2 regions of the Thermoanaerobacter siderophilus SR4 genome follow, and region 2 is predicted to be linked to the other one. Evidence: a T-box and tRNA genes for the amino acid it is inferred to sense, from the RefSeq annotation. Region 2 holds a T-box; the other holds one or more tRNA genes.
The links. The T-box of region 2 lies ahead of metG (methionine--tRNA ligase). A T-box ahead of a tRNA ligase gene usually reads a tRNA of that ligase, here a tRNA-Met.

Region 1 (6,999 bases), 400 kb from region 2:
GGGTTTGGGCATGGTGTAGGAATGTCTCAATGGGGAGCTTATCAAATGGCTAAAGAGGGGAAAAAGGCGAAAGACATACTAAACTATTACTTTAAAAGCATAAATATAGTCAAGATTTGGGATTGAAGTCCTCCTATTGGAGGATTTTTTTGTTCTAAAAAAAGTACAAGATTCATAGATAATAATAGTCAATTAAAAAGAGGGGAGGTTTAAAATGGAAGATAAAAGGAACTTTTTAAGAGCGGGGAAACCTCATAATATTACAATTGAAAATAGAGAAAAAATCAGTATTTCTGGGGTAACAAATGTTGTAAGCTTTGACGAAGAAACCGTAATATTGGAGACGGATTTGGGAATTTTGACAATAAGAGGTCAAGGGCTTCACATTAATAAATTGAACCTTGATGACGGACAAGTGTCAATTGATGGAGAAATAGTAAATTTAAATTACAGTGACAAAAGTGGCCTTATAGGAAAATCAGGGGGATTCATAAGTAGAATGTTTAGATAAGTCGCATGTTGCGGCTTATTTTGTTTTATATACTCGATTTTAAAAAGTTTAATTGCTATAATAAATTTGGATATTTTTGCGCAAAGGAAGTAGAGAGGTGTGAAACAAATGAGTGAGGAGAGAAAAAATTGGTTTAGAAACATGACTACAAAAGAAAAAGTGGAATATATATGGGACTATTATAAAGTTCATATTATCACAGGCATATTGGTGATTTATCTATTAGGCGCTTTTACAAGCAGTGTCTTAAATAGAAAAGAATATGTATTGAATATTGCCTTCGTGGGGAAATATATGGACTTTGATAGGTTAAATGAATTTAGCAAAGAGGTTACTAAAGAATTGATTGGCGATCCTTCAGGCAAAAAACAAGCTTCTATTGATTTTTATGGGCTTGTAAAAAATCCAAATGGCAATTTTACTCTTGACCCTGCCTCAACTCAAAAATTAATGGCCAGAATGGGAGCGCAAGATATAGATGTCATTATTTTAGATAAAAATAATTTTGATATATTGGCAAGTCAAGGAGCTTTTTTGCGATTGGATGAGATAAAGGAGTTAAATTTATCAGGGTTAAATGTGGCAAAAGTAGAGGAACCCTCTAATGAGGTAAAACCAGGTGCTTACGGAATATACGTTGGATGGAATAATAAATATTTAAAAAATTTAGGATATGACTATAATGATAAAATTGTTGCAATTATTGCGAATGGACAGCACAAAGATTTGGCTATAAAATTTGTAAAATGGCTTTTGAATATAAAATAAAGGGGGAGAAAATTAATTGAAGAAAGTCTTTTTAGTAGATTTTGACGGTACTGTTACTAAAGTAGATACTGTTGATTTGATGGTGAATAAGTTTGCAAAGGATGGTTGGCAGTATTATGAGGAATTATGGGAAAAGGGGGAAATGTCTACTGAAGAATGCGCAATTGAGACATTAAAGCTTATGGAAATGAACGAGAAAAAACTTTTGGATTTGCTTTACACTATTGAGATAGATGATTATTTCTTGGAGTTTTTAAATTTTTGCAAAGTAAAGAATTATGAAGTTGTAATAGTGAGTGATGGATATGACTTTAATATAAAGGCCATTATGGATAAGTATGGGTTTAATGTAGAGTTTTATAGCAATAAGCTTTGGTTTGATAAGGGAGAAATAAAAGTGGATTTTCCATATAAGAGCAAGGATTGCAACAAATGTGGTATGTGTAAGCTGGAAGTATTGAATAGATACAAAAATGAGGGGTATTATGTAGTATATATAGGAGATGGATATTCAGATATTTGTGTTGTGAAATATGCTGATGAGGTTTTTGCAAAGGGGGTTTTAGAAAAATATTGCAAAGAAAATGATATTCCATATATTTCTTTTAAAAATTTTGGCGATATAATAGAAAAGTTAAAGCGATAAACTTATTGGGAGTTTATCGCTTTAATAATAGGTGGCAATACTTGTTTTTTTCTTGAGATGACATATGGGAGGTAAAAACTGTTATTTTTTATTTGTACGTTGAAGGCTCTTTCCAACAATTCTTTATTATTTCCTACAAAAAGTATTTCAGATCCTTCGTTTATTATGTCTGTAAGCATAAGTAGTAAAATATCATAACCTTTATCTTTTTTACTTTTTCCATAAAATTTATTAGGTCTTGTTTTAATTTTCCTGCATCTGTGAGAGTATTCACCTGACCTATGCCAATTTTATAATTATTTATTGTAAATTCTTTAAAATCTGTATAAAATATTTCTTCAACAGTTTTCCCTTCTAAAGAGGTACCTGCTTTGAACATTTCAGTTCCAAACTCATTTATGTCTATGTTAGCAATTTCTGCAAGTTTCTTAGCTGCTCTTACGTCTTCTGGTGTGCAAGTGGGGGATTTAAATACAAGAGTATCTGATAAAATAGCAGCGCACATTATTCCCGCTATTTTCGGTTCTGGGATTAGCCCTTTTTCCTCAAAAATTCGATTTATAATTGTAGCAGTAGAGCCTACTGGATGGTTTCTAAATAGTATTGGCTGCTCTGTTTCTATCGTCCCAATCCTGTGATGGTCAATTATTTCTAATATTCTTGCTTGTTCTATTCCTTCTACTGCTTGAGAGAATTCATTGTGGTCTACCATTATTACATTTTTTCTTTCATAGTCTAAAATATGTCGCCTTGCAAGTAGTCCTACAACTTTTCCTTCTTCATCGACAACTGGAAAGTTGCGGTATCTATATTTTAACATTACTTCTTTTACATCATCAATATAATCGCTGACTCTAAATGTTACTAGGTCTTCTTTTTTTATTACATATGATAATGGTATACTTTGGTTTAATAATTTAACAGTGTCAAAAGTATCTGGTACAACTTTTATAATTGTTACTTTGTATTGTTTAGCTAGTTCAAAAATTTTTTCTGAAATTCCGTTATTGCCAGTAATTATGAGAGCTTTTATTCCTTGTTGAATTGCAGCTTGCTGTATATCATCTCTGTCTCCAACGATTAAGATATCTCCTTTTTTTATTCTTTTTAACACATTTTCTTTGGACATTGCAGCTACTAAAATGTCGCCTTCAAGATAATCTACATATCTTAAAATTTCTTCTCCTTTCAAAGTAGCTAATATATTGTCAATAGGAATTTTATATTTAGATAATTCATGAGAAGAGGAAAGATATGCCTTTGCCAAATCTCCTACTGTTGCAATTCCTATTAATTTGTTCTCCTCATCTACTACTGCTATTGTTCTAATGTTTTTTTCCATCATAGCGTTCCATGCTTCAAACATGGAGGTGTTTTCTTTAAAAACAAGAGATTTATCAAATTTAATGTCTTGTACTTGGGTATATACATTTTCAATAAAAGTAGGCTTTTCTACTCCAAAATAGTCTAATACAAATTTTGTCTCTCGGTTTATAGGACCTAATCTAACAGGTATAGCATTTATACCTTCAGATATGCGCTTTAGATAGGCATAAGCAATAGCTGAGCAAATAGAATCGGTATCTGGATTTTTATGTCCGGAAACATATACTGTTGTCATGATGCATCGCCCCTATTTTAGTTTCATTCTTGTTGCAGTGGATAAATATAATATAACAAGAAAAGGAGGGTATGTAAATGGTAATAACCATACAAAGTCAAATTTATGCATTTTTAGTTACAGTGTATGGCGGTTTTGTGCTGGGATTTATATACGATATTTTTAAAGTGACAAGGCAAGTTTTTAGGCTTAAAAAAACTTTTTCTAATATTGCCGATATTATATTTTGGCTTTTTGGGACAATTACTATGCTTTATTTTATGTATATAAGCAATTACGTTGAAATCAGGCTTTATAGTTTTTTAGGATTTGCAATTGGAGTTATTCTTTATTATGTGTTACTAAGTTATTTCATCACCCAAGCTTTAATTGGAATTTATGAATTTACAATAAAGTTTTTAAAAAAGATGGCAGAAATTATTATATACCCTGTTAAAATAGTAGTCAATTTTTTTATTGTTCCTTATAGGTTTACAAGAAAAATTTTAACTTTGCCTGGTGCTTTTCTAAAAAATAATTTAACCTATTTTAAGATTTTTAAGAGGAAAAAATAGAGGATTTTTTAAAGAGATGTCGAATAAAAATAATAGATTAATCCGCATTGTGAAAGTAGGTGTTTTGAGTGAAAAAACTAAAGAAGATATTGTTTTTTGCCTTTATTGCATATATTGGATTTACTTTTTTTCAGCAGCAAGTTGCATTAGAGAAACTTAATAATAGGTATAGGGATTTGAAAAATAAAGAAGCTGCAGTAATGAAAGAAAATAAGTATTTAAATGAATTACTTCACCAGATAAATAGTGAAAGTTTTATTGAAAATGAGGCAAGGCAAAAATTGGGGTTGGTTAAAAAAGGAGAAATAATTTATGTAGATATTTCAAAAACTAAGACACAAGAGACAAAAAAGTGATTTCGAAAAATTTATCTTGAAATATTTTGTATTTTAATATATAATGAACTCATTAATAAAATTTTTAGAGGGAGGATCTTTATTTATATGCCATTTGAGGTTGGAGATGTTGTTGAGGGCACTGTGTTAAACATCACAGACTTTGGAGCATTTATTCAGCTACCAGAGGGAAAAACTGGGTTGGTGCATATTTCGGAAGTTGCTAATACCTATGTAAAAGACATTAGGGAGCATTTGAAGGAGCATGATAAAGTAAAAGTAAAAATATTGTCCATGGATGCTAATGGAAGAATAAGTTTGTCAATCAAAAAGGCTTTGCCTAAAAAAAATAATAATAATAAAGAAAGAGATCCAAAGGATTTTGTATGGCAGAGCAATAGGAATTATAATACTAATAGTTCTTTTGAAGAGAGATTGCTTAAGTTTTTAAAGGATTCAGACGAAAGACAGCAACAGCTGCGAAAGAATTTTGATTCCAAGAGAAGAAACACAGGCTACAGAAGAAGCAATGGATATTAACTTCGGGTTATGCCCGAAGATTTTTCATAAAGGGTTTTTACCTGTGATAGTTGGGGGTTATTATGAGAATTTGTGCGATTGATATAGGGACAAATTCAATACGCCAACTTATATGTGACATAGATAATGAAAATATAAACAAGATACAAAAAGACGTTGAAATAACTCGATTAGGGGAAGGAATTTCTAAAACGGGGAAGTTAAATAATAATGCGATACAGAGAAGCATTGAAGTGATTGAACGCTTTGTGAAATTGGCCCAAGAAAAAGGCGCAGAAGTTATATATGCTTTTGCAACATCTGCGATGAGGGATGCTAAAAATAAAGATGCTTTTTTTGAGCAAATTGGAAAACTTGGGCTAGAGGTAGAAATTATAGATGGAGAAACAGAGAGCTTGTTTGGATACATCGGAGCGGTGATGGGAGTTAATAAGGAAGATGCTCTGGTGTTAGATATAGGAGGAGGAAGTACTGAATTAGCGTACAAAGGTAGAGAATTTGTAAAAGAAAGTTTTGATATAGGGGCTGTGAGGCTTACTGAAAAATTTATTAAAAATGATCCTCCTACAACTGAGGAATATGATGAAATTAGGTTACACATAATAGATGCAGTGGTAAATTCCATTGATAAGTACAAAGAGGTTGAAAATGTTATCGGCATAGGAGGAACGATAACAACTCTTGCCGCAGTTTCTCAGCAATTAGAAATTTATTCTCAAGAAAAAGTCCATGGCTATCAGTTAAAAAAGGAAGAAATTAAAAGGATTTTAGATAAATTTATGTCTGTTACATTGGAAGAACGAAAAAAATTTTTGGATTGCAGCCCCAAAGGGCTGATATAATAATTGCGGGAACTGCTATATTACTGACTATATTAGAAATGCTGAGTTTCAAAGAAATAACGGTTAGTGAGTGGGATAATTTAGAAGGAGCAGTCCTCTATAAATTTGGGGAATTTAAGCTATAGAAATGGAATTTTCATTTGAAGTTGCAAAAGTGGATAAAAAACTATTGACTTAAAGATATAGATATAATATAATAAATACTGTCTCAAGGAGATGAAGCCGGAGTGGCGGAACTGGCAGACGCACAGGACTTAAAATCCTGCGGGCCCTAAAAGCCCGTACCGGTTCGAGTCCGGTCTCCGGCACCAATGGCGCGGGGTGGAGCAGTCCGGTAGCTCGTCGGGCTCATAACCCGGAGGTCGTAGGTTCAAATCCTACCCCCGCAACCAAAAATATGGCGGCGTAGCTCAGTTGGCCAGAGCATGCGGTTCATACCCGCAGTGTCGGTGGTTCAAATCCACTCGCCGCTACCATCAAAGAACGGAAATCGTCACCTATCCAGAAATAGAGTTCACATTTTATTTCATCTGGAGTGACGATTATTTTTTTTATGTAGTTCTTGAGGACTTCTTTAATTTCCTGAGGATTTTTTGATGAGTTAATTTTTTCTCTATCTTTTTCAAAGATTTTTAAAATCATTTCTGGTGTAATAAAACTTGTTTCTTTTTTATTTTCTAATTCATTAAGTCTATAGATAATTTCATTTCTTAATGTTTCTAGCTCATTCATTTTTTCTTTCATTATTGGCTGGAACATGCCTTGAGCGATGGCTTCTACTATGTTTTTCATCTGCTCTTCAATCTCCTTATAGCGCTTTTTTAAAAGAGTAATTTCTTCTACTCTTTCTTTATTTAACTTCTGATTTTCTTCATTTAAAAGTTTAGCTAACACTGGTGCTACTTTTGGGTCAAATATTCTTCTGTTTAGTTCTTCTATAACAAAAGTTTCTAATTTTTCTTTATTTATGTCTCTATTTGTGCACTGCTTAGTTCTATCTTTTCTGCTACATCTATAAGTTACATATTTTCCTCTACTTAAGCATCCTACCATTTTAGAACCGCATAATCCACAGTAGACAAGGCCTGACAAAAGATATACTCTTTTTGCAGAATTAGCTCCTCTTGTTATTTTTCTTTCTTCCATTTTCTTTTGTACTTGTTCGAACAGGTCTTTATCTAT
Region 2 (6,999 bases):
ATTCCTTGAGACTCAATACCCTTTAGTTTCTTTGGCTCCAGATTATATACAATAATTATTTTCTTTCCTATAAGCTCTTCAGGAGTGTAATAACGAGCAATTCCTCCTACAATTTGCCTTGTCTCCTCTCCCACTTTAAGCTTCATCTTTATAAGCTTGTCAGAGCCTTCCACTTTTTCGGCTTCCAAAATCTCTGCAACCCTAAGCTGAATTTTTGCAAAATCCTCAATAGTGATATAATCTATCTTTTTCTCTTCCTCCTCTGCTTTTTCTTCTATAGCACTCAGTTCCTTATTTACATCTATTCTCGGGAAAATAATTTCTCCTCTTTTTACTTTTGTACCTTCTTTTAACAAGCCAAACTTTAAGCTCTCCCAAGTCGTCAAATCTTTTTCTATTCCTAATTGTTCAAACATTTTTTGCGGGGTATTTGGCATAAAAGGAGATATAAGTATTGCAATAAATCTCAAAGCTTCCGCTAAATTATACAAAACAGTACCCAATCTTTCCTTTTTGCTTTCATCTTTCGCTAAAATCCAAGGCATTGTTTCATCAATGTACTTATTAGCTCGTCTTACTAATTTCCATATTTCAATTAAAGCGTTGGAAAACTGAAGTTTATCCATGTACTCTTCAACAGTTTTAGGTAGATTCTGTGCAGTATTTATAAGGTCATCATCTACTTCTTCTTTTTGTGAAGGCTTTGGCAGAATGCCCTCAAAGTATTTTTCAATCATTGTAACAGTCCTACTCAGCAAGTTTCCAAGGTCATTAGCAAGGTCTGAATTTATTCTGTTTATCAAAGCTTCATTAGAAAACACTCCATCCGCCCCAAAAGGAACTTCTCTCAAAAGAAAATATCTTACAGCATCCACGCCATATTTCCTAACCAGCTCTTTAGGGTCTACTACATTGCCTTTAGATTTTGACATCTTGCCTCCTTCCAGTATAAGCCAACCGTGTCCAAACACTTTTTTAGGAAGGGGCAAGTCAAGAGCCATAAGCATTGCTGGCCATATTATTGTGTGAAACCTCATTATCTCTTTTCCAACCAAATGAACATCTGCTGGCCAGTATTTTTTAAAGTCGTCGTCATGGTCTGTAGAATATCCTAAAGCAGTTATGTAATTTGACAAAGCATCTATCCAAACATAAATCACATGTCTTGGGTCAAAAGGTACCTTTATACCCCAGTCAAACGAACTCCTTGAGACAAACAAATCCTCCAAACCTGATTTTATAAAGTTTATCATCTCATTGCGCCTTGACTCCGGCTGTATAAAATCAGGATGTTCATCATAATATTGTAACAGCCTATCCCCATATTTAGACAATTTAAAAAAATACCCTTCTTCTTTTACCCTTTCTACTGGTCTACCACAGTCTGGGCATTTCCCATCTACAAGCTGGCTTTCTGTCCAGAAAGATTCACAAGGAGTACAGTACCATCCCTCATATTCGCTTTTGTATATATCTCCTTTTTCATACAATTTCGTGAATATTTTTTGTACTATTTCCTCATGATATTTATCGGTTGTGCGAATAAATTGGTCATTACTTATATCCATTGTCTTCCATAAATCTTTTATCCATTCAACTATCCCGTCTACATATTCTTTAGGAGACATCCCTTTTTCTCTTGCTATTCTTTGAATTTTTTGCCCATGTTCATCAGTACCGGTCAAAAACTTGACATCATATCCGGTAAGCCTTTTAAACCTTGCCATCGCATCTGCAGCAACTGTAGTATATGAATGACCAATATGTAATTTATCACTGGGATAATAGATAGGTGTCGTAATGTAAAAAGTCTTTTTCATATCCATCCTCCTCTTTTTTTGTAAATAAAAAACTCGCCTCCACATAAGGGGCGAGATTGTCGCGGTACCACCCTTCTTCACATGCGCCTCACGACGCATGCCTCACAGAGTGCTAACACACTCCTACCCTGTAACGGGAGTTCCCGGTAAAACCTACTAGCCTTCGGCAGTACGGCTCCGGAGCCATCTTCAAAAGCCCAAACTTTATCGGTTCGCACCTCGCCCGACTCTCTGTGAAAGTTCAAGCTTTTTACTCTTTCCTTCATCGCCTTTTACTATATCTATTTATTCTTTAATATACCCTTTATAAAAAGTATTGTCAACTACCTTTTTAGTATATTTTCTGCATTAGTATAGCTTTTACAATTACACTCGTCGCAATATATCACATTTATGAAATCAAACCTCAAAAAAATGAACAACTTTTTGATATAGAAGCCGCTTCAGATGTAAAATATTTTACAAAAAGTAAAAACTATTCTTTTGATGTTTTAATCGAAATAGGTAAGGGTCAAAAAAATCCAAAAGAAAAAAGCAATTATACAAAAATAAAAGCTTTTTCATTTTCCTCTCTATCCCAAAAATGCTAACAATATTATATAATTGATTTTTAGTAATTGTCATCATAAATTTTTCTTATAATTTGGTTTCTTACACAAAAAAGTGTTAAAATAAATATCGAGAACATCAAAAAAATATAGAAAGGAAGGATTGCAATGCCTTTTATAACAATTGAAGGACCTGACAATTTAAGTAAGGAAACAAAAGCAAAACTTATTTCTGAACTTACAAAAGCAGCTTCACAAGTACTCAATATTCCTATAAATGCATTCTCAGTGATTATAAAAGAAAATAATCCAGACAATATAGGCGTAGGAGGAACCCCTCTCTCTGAACTACATAAAAAATAACTCTTATAAAAAAGAGATGCAGCGAAAATTTTTGCATCTCTTTTTAAATTATATTTTCTCTATTTTCATTCTTTCTTTTACAAACTCTACAGCATCTTCTTTATCTTGAATTTCTCCGTAAAATCTATTTTTCCTTATTTCATATAAAATCTGTCCTAATTTTTTCCCATCTTTTACATCAAAATTTATTATTATATCCAGCGGCGAAAGTAATGGTTTTTCTGTTTCTTTAAATTCTACATATCTTTTTAAAAGCTTGGTAATATAATCTGTAAACTTTGGTATCTCTTCCTCTTTACCTAAATTAAGCCTTGTAGCAGTAAAATCAGCCTGAGATAAAAGTAGAATCGCTATTGAATCATCCTTAAGTTCGGAAAAAAATCTAAAAAGAGATTTATTCGTTGGTCCGCCATTTACATAGTACATTAAAGGCTTCATGTGATAAAGGACAAGCTTCTTTAGCAAAGAAGACTCTTTTTTGGGCATTTTCATCCTTGATGCTATCTTTTTTACGATTTCTGCTCCTTTTGTCTCGTGGTTGTAAAAATGTACTCTATTTTCAGTATCAATGTATATGGATTCTGGTTTGCCTATATCGTGAAAAAGAGCTCCAAGTTTTATTATGTCCTTTACTTTGTTGTCAGAAGAAAGCTTTCTATCTAAATACTCCGAAACTATATCATATACGTCTTTGGGAAATCTCATAGAATTTATGATATTTTCGTATTCTTCTACAGTTTTTAGTGAATGTATCCAAGCATTTGTAAGGTGATAATAGCACTTTCCTACTTCTTTCATTTTAGCAACTTCTTCAAATATATTTTCCATAAGCTTTAAATCTTCCATCATTCTTAAATATTTGTGAGAATTCTTTTCTTTTAATATTATAAAAATTTCATTCATTATTCTCTCTGGCGCCACTTGTTTTATAAGCTCTGCTTCTTCTCTTATTTTAGCCTTTGTGCCCTCATCAATATCAAATTTGTAAGTCGCAGCAAATCTCACAGCTCTCAAAGCCCTTAAAGGGTCTTCTTTAAAAGTCATCACACCAACATGCTTTATTTTCCTGTTTTTTATGTCCGTCACGCCACCAAAAGGGTCAATAATATATTCAAATTCAAAATAATCCGTCAGTTTTATAGCCATAGCATTCATTGTAAAGTCTCTATGAGCCAAATCGATGTATATGTCTTCACCTCTTAAATTAGTAAAATCCAATATTTCATCTCCTACCACAACCCTATATGTGCCTTTTTCAGCCATAAAAGGCACAAAAGTACCCCCTAATTTTTCTGCCGCTAATTTGGCAATTTTCTCTGCATCTTCCTGAACTACAAAATCATAATCTTTAGCTTCTCTATTTAAAATCCTGTCCCTTATGTATCCCCCAACAATATACAAATTATATGCTTCTTTTCCTAATTTTCTTATTAATTTTGGTATTGTTGACACAAAAAATCATTCCTTTCCTTTTAAAAGGCAAAACAACATTACACTATATAGTATAACAAAAGTGAAAAAGTATACAAGTATTAAAAAAATAATCTGCTATAAAATACACACGAAAGTATTGCAACAATATCTGCAAAAATTCCAGAGATAACAGAATGTCTCATCTTTTTTATTCCCACTGCCCCATAGTAAACAGCAAGAACATAAAAAGTGGTCTCAGTAGATCCATACATAGCAGAAGCCATTTTCCCGATTAGAGAATCGGCACCATGAGTTTTTATAATCTCAGTCGCAATCCCCAAAGCACCACTTCCCGAAAGGGGCCTTATTAAAGCAAGAGGCACAAGCTCCTGTGGCATGCCTATTTTATTTGTAAGAGGCATTAAAAATTTCCCTAACAAGTCAAGGGCGCCTGACGCTCTTAATACGCCTATTGCCACAAGCATCGCTACAAGAGCTGGAAATATTTTTACAACTACAGAAATTCCTTCTTTTGCCCCATCAACAAAAACTTCATACACTTTGACATTTTTTATGATTCCATAAAAAGGAATAATAAAAACAAGTATGGGGATAATCCATTCAGATATAATTTTAATCATTATTATTTTCACTCCTTAAATATAGGCATTTTTTCAAGGTATTTATTCAAAATAAGGCCAGCTACAAGAGCAGTGCTGGTTGAAAGTACGCTGACAATCACAAAATCCGCAGGATTTTTAGCTCCCAAAGAAGCCCTTATTCCAATCATCACTGCAGGTATAAGCTGTATTGAAGCTGTATTTATCACTAAAAAGCGGCACATAGCATTTGAAGCACTGTCTTTTTTATTAAGCTCTTGAAGGTATTCCATAGCCTTAATCCCAAAAGGTGTTGCTGCATTACCTAATCCCAACATATTAGCTGATATATTCATTATCATCGCTGAAATAGCTGGGTGATCTTTTGGCACATCAGGAAAAAGCCTTATAATTGTAGGTTTTAGTAATTTTGCGATAATATCTGTAAGGCCTGACTTATCTGCAATTTTCATTATTCCAAGCCATAAAGACATTACACCAACTAGCCCTATCGAAATAGCAACAGCAGTCTGTGCTGAATCAATTATAGCTTTGGATACTTCTGCCATTCTGCCATTTATTATTCCTACTAAAACTCCTATCGCTATCATAAAAAACCATATGTAATTTATCATGGTATAGCCCTCCCAAATTACCAAAAAAACTTCGTTTATGCTTTTCTTCTTATGTAATAAAATTTATGTTATTAACCTTAAAAAATTCCAAAAAAGGTGTTGACTTATTTTTCAAAACTTGGTATTATTATAAGTGAAGTTTAGTTGTCGAATTTTGTAACTCAGGAGGGGAGAAAAATGTTGAAATCCACAGGTATTGTAAGAAAAGTAGACGAATTGGGAAGGGTAGTAATACCAATCGAGCTCAGGAGGACACTTAACATAGCAGAAAGAGATGCTCTTGAAATCTATGTTGATGGGGAACAAATAGTCCTCAAAAAGTATGAGCCTGCTTGCATTTTCTGCGGCAACGCTGAGAATGTAATAAACTACAAAGGCAAAAATATATGTAAAAATTGCCTTGAAGAGTTAAAGAAATCTGTAGACTAATAGCAGGATAAATAATAGGAGGGTGTGTCCTCCTATTATTTATCCTCTTCTTTTTTTCTTTCCGGTTCTACATGGATTATCACATGGGAATCAGGGAATTTATCAGTTATTTGTTTTGAAACCTTATGGGACAATTCATGGGCGTCTACTATGTTGTAATTTCTGTCCACTCTCAAATGAACGTCTATTTCTCTTCGAGGCCCCGATTTTCTCGTTCTCAATTTGTGAAAACTTGTAATTTCAGAATTTGATTTTATTATATTCTCTATTTCTTTAACTTCCTCTTCTGGAAGACTAGTGTCTGTCAAATCTTTTAAAGCTTCCTTTGTCAACTCAATTGATGCTTTTATAATAAGCAATGCAACAAAAATAGCTATGATTGGATCCAAAATATCCAATTTAGTGACTTTTATGGCAACAAGTCCTAGTGTAACTCCCAAAGACGTAAATACATCAGTTAAAAGGTGCATTGCATCTGCTTTTAAGGCAATAGAATTTTCTTCTTTAGATACTTTAAACAAAAAATATGATACTACTCCATTTACAAAAGATGCAAAAAGCATGACAATAATGCCCATTCCTAAATTTTCTACATAAGTACCAGTAATTATTCTTCGCACTGCCTCATATATGATAAGTATAGCTGCAAAAAAAATTAAAATAGCTTCCACAAAGCCAGAAACGTTCTCATATTTGCTGTGTCCAAAAGGGTGGTCCTCATCTGCGGGTTTTACTGCTACTCGTATGGAGAAAAAGGCAATTAGACTAGCAATTAAATCAATTGAAGAATGTATGGCTTCAGAAATTACCCCTACTGAATGCATTAGTATACCTGCCAACAATTTTATAGCTATCAATACACTGTTAGAAACCACAGATAGCAAAGCTGCGTTTTGTTTATTCATAACATCCTCCATATTCTCAATTGAAATTTCACTGTTGATATATATTATAGTTTATTGGTGAAAAATATGCAAATATTTTTAATTTGGGATATTGAAAATCAAATTCAATTGATAATAACTATTATTTCCAACTTCTTTACTTTTTTCCTATAGTAAGTTTATACACTTGACTTTTGGGTATTCCCAATTCCTTAGCAACTTTTTTAATAACCTCTTTTTTATCCATTCCTTCCTCAAGGTATTTTTGAATTAATTTTTCTGGTTTTTCTTCAACTTGTTGTTTTTGT

Region 1: it encodes a tRNA-Met, which carries the amino acid that the T-box ahead of metG (methionine--tRNA ligase) is inferred to sense. The anticodon was not compared.

The regions. Positions count from the first base shown of each region.
Region 1 covers NZ_CM001486.1:967,545-974,543, reverse strand. The annotation lists gene THESIDRAFT1_RS04765 (SpoIID/LytB domain-containing protein) at 1-126, shown strand, start outside; gene yabP (sporulation protein YabP) at 215-511, shown strand; gene THESIDRAFT1_RS04755 (extracellular solute-binding protein) at 620-1,279, shown strand; gene THESIDRAFT1_RS04750 (MtnX-like HAD-IB family phosphatase) at 1,296-1,925, shown strand; partial or broken gene THESIDRAFT1_RS04745 (putative manganese-dependent inorganic diphosphatase) at 1,928-3,546, opposite strand; gene yabQ (spore cortex biosynthesis protein YabQ) at 3,624-4,100, shown strand; gene THESIDRAFT1_RS04735 (FtsB family cell division protein) at 4,169-4,456, shown strand; gene THESIDRAFT1_RS04730 (S1 domain-containing RNA-binding protein) at 4,544-4,975, shown strand; partial or broken gene THESIDRAFT1_RS04725 (Ppx/GppA phosphatase family protein) at 5,038-5,942, shown strand; tRNA gene THESIDRAFT1_RS04720 (tRNA-Leu) at 6,039-6,128, shown strand; tRNA gene THESIDRAFT1_RS04715 (tRNA-Met) at 6,133-6,209, shown strand; tRNA gene THESIDRAFT1_RS04710 (tRNA-Met) at 6,217-6,293, shown strand; gene THESIDRAFT1_RS12920 (recombinase family protein) at 6,250-6,999, opposite strand, start outside.
Region 2 covers NZ_CM001486.1:1,367,557-1,374,555, reverse strand. The annotation lists gene metG (methionine--tRNA ligase) at 1-1,865, opposite strand, end outside; T-box leader at 1,864-2,095, opposite strand; gene dmpI (4-oxalocrotonate tautomerase DmpI) at 2,537-2,731, shown strand; gene THESIDRAFT1_RS06655 (CCA tRNA nucleotidyltransferase) at 2,780-4,183, opposite strand; gene THESIDRAFT1_RS06650 (spore maturation protein) at 4,264-4,785, opposite strand; gene THESIDRAFT1_RS06645 (nucleoside recognition domain-containing protein) at 4,794-5,378, opposite strand; gene THESIDRAFT1_RS06640 (AbrB/MazE/SpoVT family DNA-binding domain-containing protein) at 5,556-5,807, shown strand; gene THESIDRAFT1_RS06635 (cation diffusion facilitator family transporter) at 5,843-6,712, opposite strand; gene rsmI (16S rRNA (cytidine(1402)-2'-O)-methyltransferase) at 6,849-6,999, opposite strand, start outside.